Regions from separate parts of the Fictibacillus sp. 23RED33 genome, predicted to be linked through region 2. Evidence: predicted binding sites of a transcription regulator. Region 2 holds the regulator's gene; each other region holds the start of a gene.
The links. Region 2 encodes Rex, which represses fermentation and respiration genes when NADH is low (regulators of the CRP and FNR family bind a similar motif). Its sites were predicted from a motif close to TTGTGAAATATTTCACAA; they were not measured.
Positions count from the first base shown of each region.

Region 1: a site for Rex is predicted at 1,817-1,834, ahead of IHV09_RS08045 (cytochrome ubiquinol oxidase subunit I). Genes of this name have one in related genera too.
Region 3: a site for Rex is predicted at 1,588-1,605, ahead of qoxA (cytochrome aa3 quinol oxidase subunit II). Genes of this name have one in related genera too.

Region 1 covers NZ_JACZDX010000001.1:1,563,187-1,567,476, reverse strand. Annotated here, with positions in the region: gene IHV09_RS08060 (sensor histidine kinase) at 1-550, shown strand, start outside; gene IHV09_RS08055 (response regulator) at 554-1,201, shown strand; gene IHV09_RS08050 (transcriptional repressor) at 1,220-1,636, shown strand; gene IHV09_RS08045 (cytochrome ubiquinol oxidase subunit I) at 1,914-3,245, shown strand; gene IHV09_RS08040 (cytochrome d ubiquinol oxidase subunit II) at 3,258-4,271, shown strand; gene cydS (cytochrome bd oxidase small subunit CydS) at 4,283-4,290, shown strand, end outside.
Region 2 covers NZ_JACZDX010000014.1:42,290-46,579, forward strand. Annotated here, with positions in the region: gene IHV09_RS21710 (CPBP family intramembrane glutamic endopeptidase) at 1-373, shown strand, start outside; gene IHV09_RS21715 (YdiK family protein) at 370-573, shown strand; gene tatC (twin-arginine translocase subunit TatC) at 1,011-1,793, opposite strand; gene IHV09_RS21725 (twin-arginine translocase TatA/TatE family subunit) at 1,806-1,988, opposite strand; gene IHV09_RS21730 (redox-sensing transcriptional repressor Rex) at 2,007-2,642, opposite strand; gene moaC (cyclic pyranopterin monophosphate synthase MoaC) at 2,688-3,191, opposite strand; gene IHV09_RS21740 (ABC-F family ATP-binding cassette domain-containing protein) at 3,579-4,290, shown strand, end outside.
Region 3 covers NZ_JACZDX010000004.1:172,981-177,270, forward strand. Annotated here, with positions in the region: gene IHV09_RS15370 (L-cystine transporter) at 1-1,274, shown strand, start outside; gene qoxA (cytochrome aa3 quinol oxidase subunit II) at 1,684-2,664, shown strand; gene qoxB (cytochrome aa3 quinol oxidase subunit I) at 2,683-4,290, shown strand, end outside.

The DNA of each region.
Region 1 (4,290 bases), on a different contig from region 2:
CGGAATCGCACAGTCCCTTTTTTTCTTATCGGTTAAATTAAACAAGCTTGGAAAGCAGGCAGATCTAGATAACAACGTTCACTTTATTAAAATGAAGAAAACCTTACATCATATCCATCAAGATGTGAGACAGGCAATTAATAATTTACGTTTTCCCCCCGTTGAAACGAATTTCAATTGGACAAATACCCTGCTCTCGCATATTAAAGAAATGGAAAGTGAACATAGTCTAAATGTTGATTTGAACTGGCATGTCAATGAATCTCTTTTATCTACAAAAGACAAAATTGAACTGTTTGCTTGTATAAAAGAAGCTCTAATGAATGTAGTGAAGCACGCTAGCACAAAACAAGTATGGATCGATGCGCAAGAGCTTGAGGACGGATGGTTTTGCCTCATCAAGAATAAGACAAATACAACTGATTTAGTAACGAATCCAAACGGCTATGGACTCCAAATTGTTGAGGATCGAGTACAAGCTATGAATAGTAGATTAGACATTACCATTGAAAATGGAGAATTGCGTATTCTAATTACGAAGGAGAATTAACTCATGGAAAAGCGCAACAGATTATTGCTAGTGGATGATCACCAGCATGCACGAGAAGGTATTCAAGATTTACTAGAAGACTACAGTGAATTTGAAATCATCGGACAAGCTAAAAACGGAGCAGAGGCAGTGGAGCTAGCGGGAACATTAAGCCCTGACTTAATCCTCATGGATATTAGGATGCCTGTTATGGATGGGTTGGAAGCAACAAAAATAATCAAATACAAATATCCTTCCATAAAAATAGTAATGATGACCGTTTCAGATGACATTACAGATCTTTTTGAAGCTGTAAAGCGAGGAGCACAAGGGTACCTTCTTAAAAACTTGAACTCCAGTGAATGGTACAGCTACTTACGAGCATTCGCAGTTGATGAGGCTCCTATGTCACAAAAAATGGCTTTTAAAATATTGAATGAATTCACACAAGAAAAAGTAGAAGAAGAAAAGACACCATTATCTGCACGTGAAAAAGAGATTTTGCAGTTAGTTGCACAAGGTAAATCAAATCGAATGATTGCTGAAAACCTTTCAATCTCAGAGCATACCGTAAAAAGTCATCTAAAGAACATCCTTGGTAAACTTCATCTGGATAATCGAGTTCAACTTACAAGCTACGCATTCAACAAAGGATGGATTGAAAGAAATTAACACATAGGAGAGAATAGTATGTTTCTTACCAATGAAGAAGCACTGGTTAGACTGAAAAAGACAGGGAATAAACTCACAATGGCGAGGGGGAATTTTCTAAACTTCTTACAGTCGAATCAAAAAGTTACAAAAGAAGAAGTTATGTCTTATTTTGCTAGAAAGTATTCTAACATTACCCCTATTACCATCCAAAATACACTTAGGGTATTTGAGGAAGCAAATATCATTACTTTGTATGAAGCAAATGAAAATACATTTATTCAGCTTAACGATAAGAATGATAATGAAGAAAGCAGAAAACCATTCTGCTTCTGTATGGTATGTGGCAAAAAGACTGAATTAGAGCCTATGATGATTAGAGATATTAAGAAAGCTCTTAATACAAATTATTTTCTTATTCAAAATAAATGTAAGAATTGCGGTAACGTAAATTAATGTTTTTGATGTAATAGTGAAATCTTACTATGTTCAGGCATACTCCAAATAAGAGTATGCTTTACATAGATAAATATTGTGAAATTGTGAACAATCTATTTCGATATTGTTAACTCTATAGGCAGTACAAATTTTGTATTATATACTTTGCCTGAAGAACTCGTACATTCATACACTATCATGTGAAATACTTCACAAACTATAAAGTTCATTATTAACAGCTATTTTAAACTGCTTAATACAGAAGATTACTGTAAAAGTAAAAGGAGGAAGTACTTTGTTTGATTATGATCCAGTTTTATATAGTAGGATTTTGACAGGTTTGACACTTGCTTTTCACACCATATTTTCTACGCTTGGTGTTGGAATACCACTCCTCATTGCTTTAGCAGAGTGGATAGGAATACGTCGTAAAGATGAGCATTACCATCTGTTGGCAAGAAGATGGGCTAGAGGATACATTATTACAGTTGCGGTAGGAGTTGTAACAGGTACAGCAATCGCTCTTCAATTAAGTCTATTATGGCCAAAATTTATGCAAGTAGCGGGACAAACGATTAGTCTTCCGTTGTTCTTGGAGACATTTGCGTTTTTCTTTGAAGCCATTTTTTTAGGTATTTACTTGTATACTTGGGATCGTTTTAAAAATAGGTTGTATCATCTCTTATTACTGATTCCTGTAGCGCTAGGAGCAACATTATCCGGTTTCTTTATCACAACTGTAAATGCATTTATGAATGCACCTCTTGGCTTCAAGCTAGAAAATGGTGTTTTGACGGGGATTAACCCAGTGTTAGCCATGTTTAATCCGGCAACTCCGACAAAGATGGCTCATGTGCTATCATCTGCTTATTTGACATCAGCTTGTGTAATAGCAGCCATAACCGCATTTATGATTTTAAAAGGGAAACAGCATGTCTACTACAAAAAAGCATTACACCTTTCTATGACTGTAGCATTTGTTTGTGCATTAAGCACAGCAGTTATAGGAGACTTGTCAGGAAAATATTTAGCTGAATATCAGCCGGAAAAACTGGCTGCGGCCGAGTGGCACTTTGAAACAACGAAGGAAGCTTCGCTCATTTTGGGTGGCATTTTAGATGAGAACAACGATGTGAAATATGCTCTTGAGATTCCTTATGCCTTAAGTATTCTCGCTCATGCAACACCAGATGCAGAAGTAATCGGACTTGAAGAGTATCCTAAAGAAGAATGGCCGCCTTTGATTGTTCATTACTTCTTTGATCTTATGGTAGGAATCGGTATGTTTCTTGCAATCATTTCTTTTATCTACGTTTTTATGAAGTGGAGAAAGAAGGCTAATGAGCTAAATAGACCACTTTTATGGTTCATAGTTAGTAGTGGACCTCTCGCGATGCTTGCGATCGAAGCTGGATGGTTCTTTACAGAAGAAGGAAGGCAGCCTTGGATATTAAGAGGCTATATGACTACAGCAGAGGGAGCTACTTCTTCAGGTTATGTAGATATTATGTTGTATTTGTTTATTGGATTATATTTGATTTTAGCCATTTCAGCAGTAACCGTTCTACGTAGAACCTTTAAAGCAAATCCGGCTGAACGTGAACTAGATAAACGGGGAATGGAATAGGAGGAGAGTATGATGAACTTTGAAATCCTTGGAATCACGGTTCTCTGGACATTCTTATATGGATATCTTATTGTTGCATCTATTGATTTTGGTGCTGGATTCTTTAATTATTATTCAACCGTTACGGGCCGTGCCCCTATCGTGAAAAAAGTGATTAATCGTTATCTATCACCTGTTTGGGAGGTCACTAACGTTTTTTTAATCTTCTTTTACGTGGGACTGATTGGGTTTTTCCCTTCACTTGCGTTCTATTATGGAACAGCCCTTTTAGTTCCTGGTAGCATTGCAATCATATTAATTTCGCTGAGGGGAGCATATTACGCTTTTCATCACTATGGACATCGTGAAAGCAGCTGGTATCAGTTTTTATATGGAGCAACTGGACTATTAATCCCTGCTTCTCTTTCCGTTGTACTCACCATTTCAGAAGGCGGATTTATTAATGCTGAGGCTAACAATGTTCGTTTGGAGTATGCAGACTTATTTTCAAGCTCTTATGCATGGTCTGTTGTATTTTTAGCAATTGTAAGTGTTCTGTATATATCAGCTTGCTTTTTAACCTACTATTCATACAAAGCAAACGACCATGGTGCATTTCAGCTTTTGAGAAAATATGCATTGTTTTGGAGCCTACCAACTATACTTGCTAGCTTGCTCGTATTTTTATCGATGAGGGTGCACAACCCTGACCATTTTTACAAAATGCTAGACTTGTCATGGTTGTTTGCTCTATCGTTCTTATTTTTCACAGGAGCTGTGTTTTTAATTTGGAAGAAGAAAAAACTGGGTAGTGCTTTCATTTTAGTCATGCTTCAATTTGCTGCAGCGTTCTATGGATATGGAGCCGCGCATTTGCCTTATGTGTTATACCCGTATGTAACAATCTATTCCGGGTTTACGAATGAAACAATGGCTATTGCGCTAACTATCGCGTTCATCGCTGGGTTGGTACTGTTAGTGCCTTCACTATATTTATTATTACGTCTATTTTTATTCAATAATGATTATGTGAAGGGTAAAAAATAGGAGGGTCATCTATGCATAC
Region 2 (4,290 bases):
AGAAATCGTTAAAAACGTTAAATATTTTATGATTGTAACGGCCATCGTTGGGCCAATACTAGAAGAGATCATCTTCCGAAAGATCATTTTTGGCTCTCTTCATAAACGCTTTAATTTCTTTATCTCTGCTTTGATCAGTTCGTTAATCTTTGCTGCTGTTCATGCGGACTTCACACACTTATTAATCTACACGGCAATGGGCTTCACGTTCGCTTTTCTTTATGTTCGGACCCAACGTCTTATCGTTCCGATCGCGGCACACGTTGCCATGAACACGCTCGTTTTGATCATTCAAGTATTATTTGCCGATAAAATCAAGGAAATGGAACAACAGCTAGAAACAGCGCAATTGATTATTGGAGGACTATTATGAAGACATCACCACTGTTTATGGCATTTTTATATCTAGGGATCGGAGTCGTCTTTACGTACTTAGCCGTTCATTACGCAAGCGAGTACGGCATGACAAGCTTCTGGACGATTATCACGATGATCGTAGCTACCTTCGACTACGCGAATGCCATCCGCTATTTTGCATTAAACAGCCACTTAAAAAGAAAAAAGAAGAAATAATATGGGGAAACTGCTTCTGATGGAGGCAGTTTTTTTGTTTGTGTTGGACTTTGGGTGGGGCATTGTAGGGCTGGCCAATGGTCGATGTGGGATTGGACAGATTATTGGCTGAAATGGACAGATTATGCTGGAGATTGGACAGATTATACGGCCAATCGGACAGATTAATCTTCGAATCCGACAGATTATCGAACCCAGTACCAAAACGAAGGCTGCTTCAGTACTTTAGGTGACACCTGAGTAGCCCGCAAGCCACCTCAAACGATGCTTACTGTCCACTTTTAAGAAAATACTGTCCACTTTTTGAGTTTTACTGTCCACTTTTGAAGAAATACTGTCCACTTTTGCACATTTACTGTCCACTCCCACTCTCCCATACCGCAGCTTCACTCCAACCACACAAAAAAGAGGATTCCCCGCGTGGAGTCATCCTCTTTTTAATCATGATACATAGCTTCTGCTTGTGCTTCTCGTTCTTTTACGAGTGCTTCGACTTCGGCTTTCATTCGTTTTTTATAAGCTGCCTTCGAAATGATGATGCTGATTTCGTATAACAGAATAAGCGGGAATGTAACCATTAAGTGAGACAGCAGCTCTGGCGGTGTAATCAATCCGGCTACTACTAAAATTCCAAAGTAGGCTACTTTTCGTATGCTCTTGAGGAGATCAGGTGTTACGATTCCAAGTCGAGTCAGAAACATGATCAAGACCGGGAACTGGAACAACAATCCGAACGGCAGTGTGATGTTGAATAGGAATGAGAAGTATTCCTGAATTCCGTATTCACCTTCTACACTAAGTGCCACGGCAACATTTCCCATGAAGCTGACAACGAAAGGAAAAAGAATAAAGTACGAAAATGCGAGTCCCGTTAAGAAGAGCATGAATGCGATCGGGATGTACATGAGCGTTACTTTTCGTTCGTTCTCATAAAGCCCCGGGCTGATGAATGCCCAGAGTTGGTACAACACCACTGGTGCGGATAGGACGAGGCCGATGAAGAAGGCAAACGTCATGTACACGTTCAGTGGATCGGTTAGATGAAAAGCGTTCATCTGAATGTTCTTTGCGATTGGGTCACTTTGCAGATATACGATCACGGGCTTGGCTAAGAAAAATCCAGCGATCAAGAATACGAAGAAAGCTAGGATCGCCCACATGATGCGCTTTCGTAATTCGCCAATGTGACCGTATAGCGACATATTTTTTTCAGAGGTCATAGACAAACATCCTTACTTCTTCAGTTGTTCGCGTTCCTTTTTGCTGTCATCTTCTTCGTCCATCATGCCTTTTGTTGCATTCTTGAACTCGCGAAGCGTTTTACCTGCTGCTTTTCCTAGCTCAGGCAGCTTTTTCGGTCCAAACATAACAAGAGCTGCAAGTCCGATTACCGCGATACTTCCTGGTCCTAACATAACGATTACCTCCTTGTTTTAAGAATAGTTTTTCATAAAATAAACAAGCGATTGCAATTCAACAGCTAAATCGATGTGATGAACACGAATCTCTGGTGAGACGGTCAATCGTGCGGGTGTGAAGTTTAAGATGCCAGTTACACCTGCGCGCTCTAACTGATCTGCGATCGGTTGAGCCGCTCCGACTGGAACAGTCAAGATCGCAACATCAATACCTCGGTTCTTCAGCTCTTGCTCGATGTCTTCTGTGTGATAAATCGGAACTCCAGCAATTTCGCTGCCGATTTTAGCTTTGTCTACATCGAATGCGACTTCTATTTTGGTATTGTTATTTTTGGTGAAATTGTAATGTAAAAAGGCAGTACCTAAGTTACCTACTCCGATTAATGCTACGGTAGTCGTTTCATCCTGGTTCAACGTTTTCGCGAAGAACGACAGCAGATAATTAACATTGTAGCCATAACCCTTTTTGCCTAATGCGCCGAAATAAGAAAAATCTCTGCGGATCGTCGCAGAATCTACTTTCACGGCTTCGCTTAATTCAGCAGAAGACACCCTTTGTTTACCGGAAGATGATAAGTTTTTCAAAAAACGATAATACAAGGGCAGCCGTTTTGCTGTTGCGTGTGGTATTTTTAACTGATCTTGGTTCATATTTGGAGCCCTCCAAGTGTAGAAAGCTTATCTATTCCTATTGTATCATATTTTGTCAGGGCTTGAAGAACGTAGAAAGTCCCCATTCTTGCCTCCTGTTTTCGATTGGAGATATGTAGGCCCGATCACCATTCCTTTATCCGCTGCTTTACACATATCATAGACGGTTAACGCTGCTGCAGAAGCCGCTGTTATCGCCTCCATCTCAACGCCGGTGCTGCCTTTCGTTTTCACTTCGACTTGAATGTTTAATTTATACATGCTGTCCGCCAATTCATCCCATGAAAAAGACAGATCAACGCCAGTTAGTGATAACGGGTGACACATCGGGATCCAGTCAGAGGTCTTTTTGGCAGCCATGATTCCAGCGATCTGCGCGACGGCTAGAACGTCCCCTTTTTTAAATCCGTTTTCTTTGACCTTAAGGAAGACTTCTTCAGAAACCGTTACCCCGCTTACCGCTACGGCTGTTCGGTGAGATGTTTCTTTTTCCGAAATATCAACCATCCGTGCACGGCCATCTTCGTTAAAATGGGTAAACTCTGTCATAAAACCCCTCCTCATGATGAATATACACGAAACCGCTTTTATTGTCGTTAAGATTTTACTTGTAATTATTGCAAAATGTTGAACATTCCCTTTGTTGGCGCGAATCTCCAAACTACGCTAAACTACTAGTTAGACAGGGTTATTTGTATAAAGGCTGATTGCATGATTGTTGAATGTAGTTGATTTCCGTTCCAGGTGCTTCGCTTTCCGCGGGGCAGGCGGTGAGCCACATTCGTACGTTTCACGTATAAGTGTCTCACCTGCCCACCTGTCCCGCAGGAGTCTCGCACCTTACGCTCCAATCAACTTTACAATGAAGCAATAATTCCAATCATTTTAGGAAGCCATTTAATAAAACCACCCTTTTTCCATAGAGGTGAAATTACAATGATTATTTTACAAGTTCAGGACGTTACGAAGTCGTTTGGCGCGGACGTTATTTTATCGAATATAAAACTAGAGGTTCAGAAGGGCGAGCGGATCGCTCTTGTTGGGCGGAACGGTGCGGGTAAATCTACGCTGCTTCGCGTGATTACTGGTGAGTATTCCTATGATTCTGGTCATGTCATGATTCCGAAAGACGTGAAGACTGGCTATCTTGCACAGGATGCGGGGCTAGATTCGGATGAATCGATCTGGAACGAGATGCTCTCTGTGTTTGAAGACCTTCGTAAAAAAGAGAAAAAGCTGCGTGAGATGGAAGCGCGCATGGGTGATCCAGAAGTGATTGCGAATGCAGCGGAGTACGAACGTCTTTTGAAAGACTATGATGCGCTGCAGGTTACGTTTAAAGACGAAGGCGGCTATCAGTATGAAGCGGAGATTCGTACGGTGCTTCATGGCTTTCAGTTTGCCGATTTTGATCGCGATACGAAGATCAACACCTTGAGTGGTGGACAAAAAACGAGACTCGCACTTGCGAAGCTTCTTTTAACAAAACCAGATCTACTTATTCTCGATGAGCCGACGAACCATTTAGACATCAAAACATTAACGTGGCTCGAGCAATATTTGCAGAGTTATCCCGGCGGCATCTTGATCGTCTCCCATGACCGGTATTTCCTCGATAAGATCGTAACGACCGTTTATGAGGTTTCGA
Region 3 (4,290 bases), on a different contig from region 2:
GTCTAGGGATTTTGTTCGGACTCGGACTTCAGTACGGATATGGAGCAGACTCTGAGGTTGCTGCTAAATCGACTGACTGGTTCAATCTAGTCGGTGGCGGTTATGTAACGTTCTTAAAAATGATCGTTGTACCACTTGTATTTATTTCAATCCTTTCAGCGTTTACGCGTCTGAACTTAAAAGGAAATATCGGAAAACTTAGTGGATTGATCATAGGAATCTTGATAGGTACGACTGCAATTGCCGCTGTTGTCGGAATTGCAACTTCGACGGTTTTTGATCTTGAAGCTGTGCAGATCGAGCAAGGAGATGCAGAAACGGCTCGTGGTGAGCAGATGGAAGGTACGTTTGCAGAGGTAAAAGATCTGACGCTTCCGCAACAAGTTCTATCATTATTACCAGCTAATCCATTCTTAGATTTCACAGGAGCTCGTCCGACTTCGACCATCGCTGTAGTTATCTTTGCTGCATTCCTGGGCGTTGCTTATTTAGGGGTAAAACGTAAGCAAGAGGAGCATGCAGAGCTTTTTGCTAAGATTGTTGATGCGTTTTATGCGGTTATCATGAGAGTAGTAACGTTGATTCTGCGTCTAACTCCGTATGGGGTTCTCGCGCTCATGACGAAAACAGTTGCACTGAGTGATATGGATGCAATCGCAAAGCTAGGTAAGTTCGTTATTGCTTCATATGTAGCTTTGTTGATCATGTTCGGCATTCACTTATTGCTTATAACGTTTGCAGGATTAAACCCGATTACTTATATGAAAAAATCTTTCCCGGTACTATCCTTTGCTTTCACTTCTCGTACGAGTGCAGGAGCACTTCCGTTAAATATTCGTACGCAAAAGAGCATGGGTGTGCCTGACGGAATCGCAAACTTCTCAGGTTCATTCGGTCTTTCTATCGGACAAAACGGATGTGCTGGAATTTATCCAGCGATGCTAGCCGTTATGATCGCTCCGACAGTTGGAATCGATCCGTTGTCTCCATCGTTCTTGTTGACGCTTGTAGTAGTCGTAGCACTAAGTTCGTTCGGTGTAGCAGGTGTTGGTGGTGGAGCAACGTTCGCGGCCATACTTGTACTTTCCGCAATGGATCTTCCTATCGCTTTAGCAGGTCTATTGATCTCAGTTGAGCCATTAATCGACATGGGCCGTACCGCTGTTAACGTAAGTGGTTCGATGACATCAGGATTATTAACAAGTAAGGTGCAAAATCAGCTTGATACAAATGTTTACAATGACACCGAAAATCAAGTTGAAGTAAGTGCATAAGATATAAAAAAATGAGCGATCTTGTCTATATAGGCAAGGTCGTTTTTTAATTGAAAAATTTACATAGGCAGGTGTACGTTGGTGGAATTTAGGGTAAAAAGTAAAAACTGAACTTTTAAAAAGCTCATGAGTCTTTACCAATGAAAGAAGTCTCTTCCAAAATCGTGAACATTCTATGTCGAAACTGTGATAAAGTTGTGAGCTTTATTTGAAGTAATCGTGACATTTGTTGTGGATAGAGTCACTTTTATTAGGATTCTGGTACTATGAAAGCAAAGGTTTTTGTCATTTAAATTTTTGCCTATGTTTTACATTGTGATTTAATTCACAATGCTCTATAATCACTCTTGGTTCGTTTTTTATTAGGCAAAAGTAAATGCTTGTAAATAGAGAAAGGAAGGTGGACCTGGTGATGCGACGGTTGAAGCCGTTTTTTACATTCGGGTTATTGATGGCCGTATTTATGCTTAGCGGCTGCAGCGATATGATTGTTTTAGATCCAAAAGGACCTGTAGGAGCAGAACAGAGGGATCTGATCATGTATTCCATCTGGTTTATGTTATTTATCCTAATAGTTGTTTACGCACTTACTGCTTTTATTGTTTATAAATATCGTGATCGCAAAAACCATAAAGGCTATGATCCAGATAATGAAGGAAGTCATCTTCTTGAAACGATTTGGTGGATCATTCCTATCATCATCGTTATTGCATTAGCGATTCCAACGGTAAAGAGTATCTATTCTCTTGAAGGACCTCCTGAAGAATCGAAAGATCAAAAGCCGTTGGTGATTCATGCAACATCTGTAAACTGGAAATGGGTATTCTCTTATCCAGAGCAAGATATTGAAACAGTTAACTATCTTCATATTCCTGAAGATCGGCCTGTTTTGTTCAAGCTGACTTCTGCCGATTCAATGGCATCATTCTGGGTACCTCAATTAGGTGGTCAGAAATATGCGATGGCTGGCATGGAGACAGAGCTTTATCTGCAAGCTGACGAGCAAGGGACGTATGAAGGACGTAACTCCAACTTTACAGGAGAAGGATTCACTAATCATACGTTTGATGTGATGGCTATGTCTGATGCAGAGTTTGAAAAATGGGCGAGTGAAACGAAGGCTGATGCTCCTGAACTTTCAAAGGGGCAGTATGACAAGCTGATGCTTCCTGGTCACGTGAAAGAAATGACTTTCTCTTCTACTCACTTAGATTGGGTAGACCATGCTACAAACGCTGAGTACGCGCTAGATGCTCGCGAACGTTTAGGTTATGAAGAGAAGATTCCTCACTCAAGAGCAGCGAAGGAAGAAAAGAAAAAGCGTGAAGAAGAGATGAAGAAGCTAGAAGAATCAGAATCAGAGTCTCATGGGGATTCTCATGCCCATTAACAGAGGAGGCATTTCAATATGAAATGGGATGAATTTTTCGTAACAGGCGACCCGATGATATATGGTGCTGACGTATCCATCGTATTAACGATGGTGGGTATCCTGTTCTATCTTACTAAATATAAAAAGTGGAAATGGTTGTGGGACGAATGGCTTACAACAGTTGACCATAAAAAACTTGGTATCATGTATATCGTTTCCGCTGTATTAATGTTGTTCCGCGGTGGGGTAGATGCCCTCTTAATGCGTACACAGCTTGCAGTTCCAGAGGCTAAGTTCCTCGATTCGCAGCACTATAACGAAATCTTTACAACACACGGTACGATCATGATCATCTTCATGGCGATGCCGTTCTTGATTGGTTTGATTAACGTTGTTGTTCCATTGCAAATTGGAGCACGTGACGTAGCTTATCCTTATTTAAACGCAGTTAGTTTCTGGACGTTCTTTATTGGTGCGATGTTGTTCAACATCTCATTCGTTATTGGTGGATCTCCATCAGCAGGTTGGACGAGTTACATGCCGCTTGCGAGTAACGAGCTCAGTCCAGGACCTGGACAGAACTACTATCTGCTCGGTCTGCAGATCGCAGGTATTGGTACGCTCTTAACGGGGATTAACTTCTTAGTTACGATCCTTAAGATGCGTGCACCGGGAATGACATTGTTCCGTATGCCGATGTTCACTTGGTCATCACTTGTAACAATGGTAATCATTATTTTCGCTTTCCCAATCCTTACTGTAGCACTAGCACTTATGACATTTGACCGTTTATTCGGCAGCCATTTCTTCACTCTGCAAGGAGCGGGAATGGATATGCTTTGGGCGAACCTTTTCTGGCTATGGGGCCACCCAGAGGTATATATCGTAATTCTACCGGCGTTTGGTATGTTCTCAGAGATCATCTCTACGTTCTCTAGAAAAACGCTATTTGGTTACAAAGCCATGATCTGGTCTATGCTTTTAATCGCAGGATACAGTTTCTTGGTATGGGTCCATCACTTCTTTACGATGGGTTCAGGAGCACTTGTTAACTCTGTATTCTCCATCACAACGATGGCGATTGGTATACCGACCGGGGTTAAGATCTTTAACTGGTTGTTTACGATGTACAGAGGTAAGATTCAATTTACGACCCCGATGCTTTGGTCACTCGGATTTATCGTGAACTTCGTAATCGGTGGTGTTACAGGTGTCATGCTAGCTATGGCAGCTGCTGACTATCAGTACCACAACACATACTTCCTAGTATCTCACTTCCACTATGTGTTGATCGCAGGTACAGTATTTGCTTGTTTCGCTGGTTTAATCTACTGGTATCCGAAGATGTTTGGTTATAAACTGAACGAACGTATCGGTAAATGGGTATTCTGGGTATTCACAATCGGATTTAACGTATGTTTCTTCCCACAATACTTCCTTGGTCTAGACGGTATGCCTCGTCGTGTTTACACGTACAGCGAAGAGTCTGGCTGGGGTCCATTGAACATGGTATCTACAATCGGTGGATTCATGATGGGAATTGCGTTCTTAATACTTGTTTACAACATGTACTACAGCTTCCGTTACGCGAAGCGGGAAACAACTGGAGATGCTTGGGATGGCCGTACTTTAGAATGGTCTACT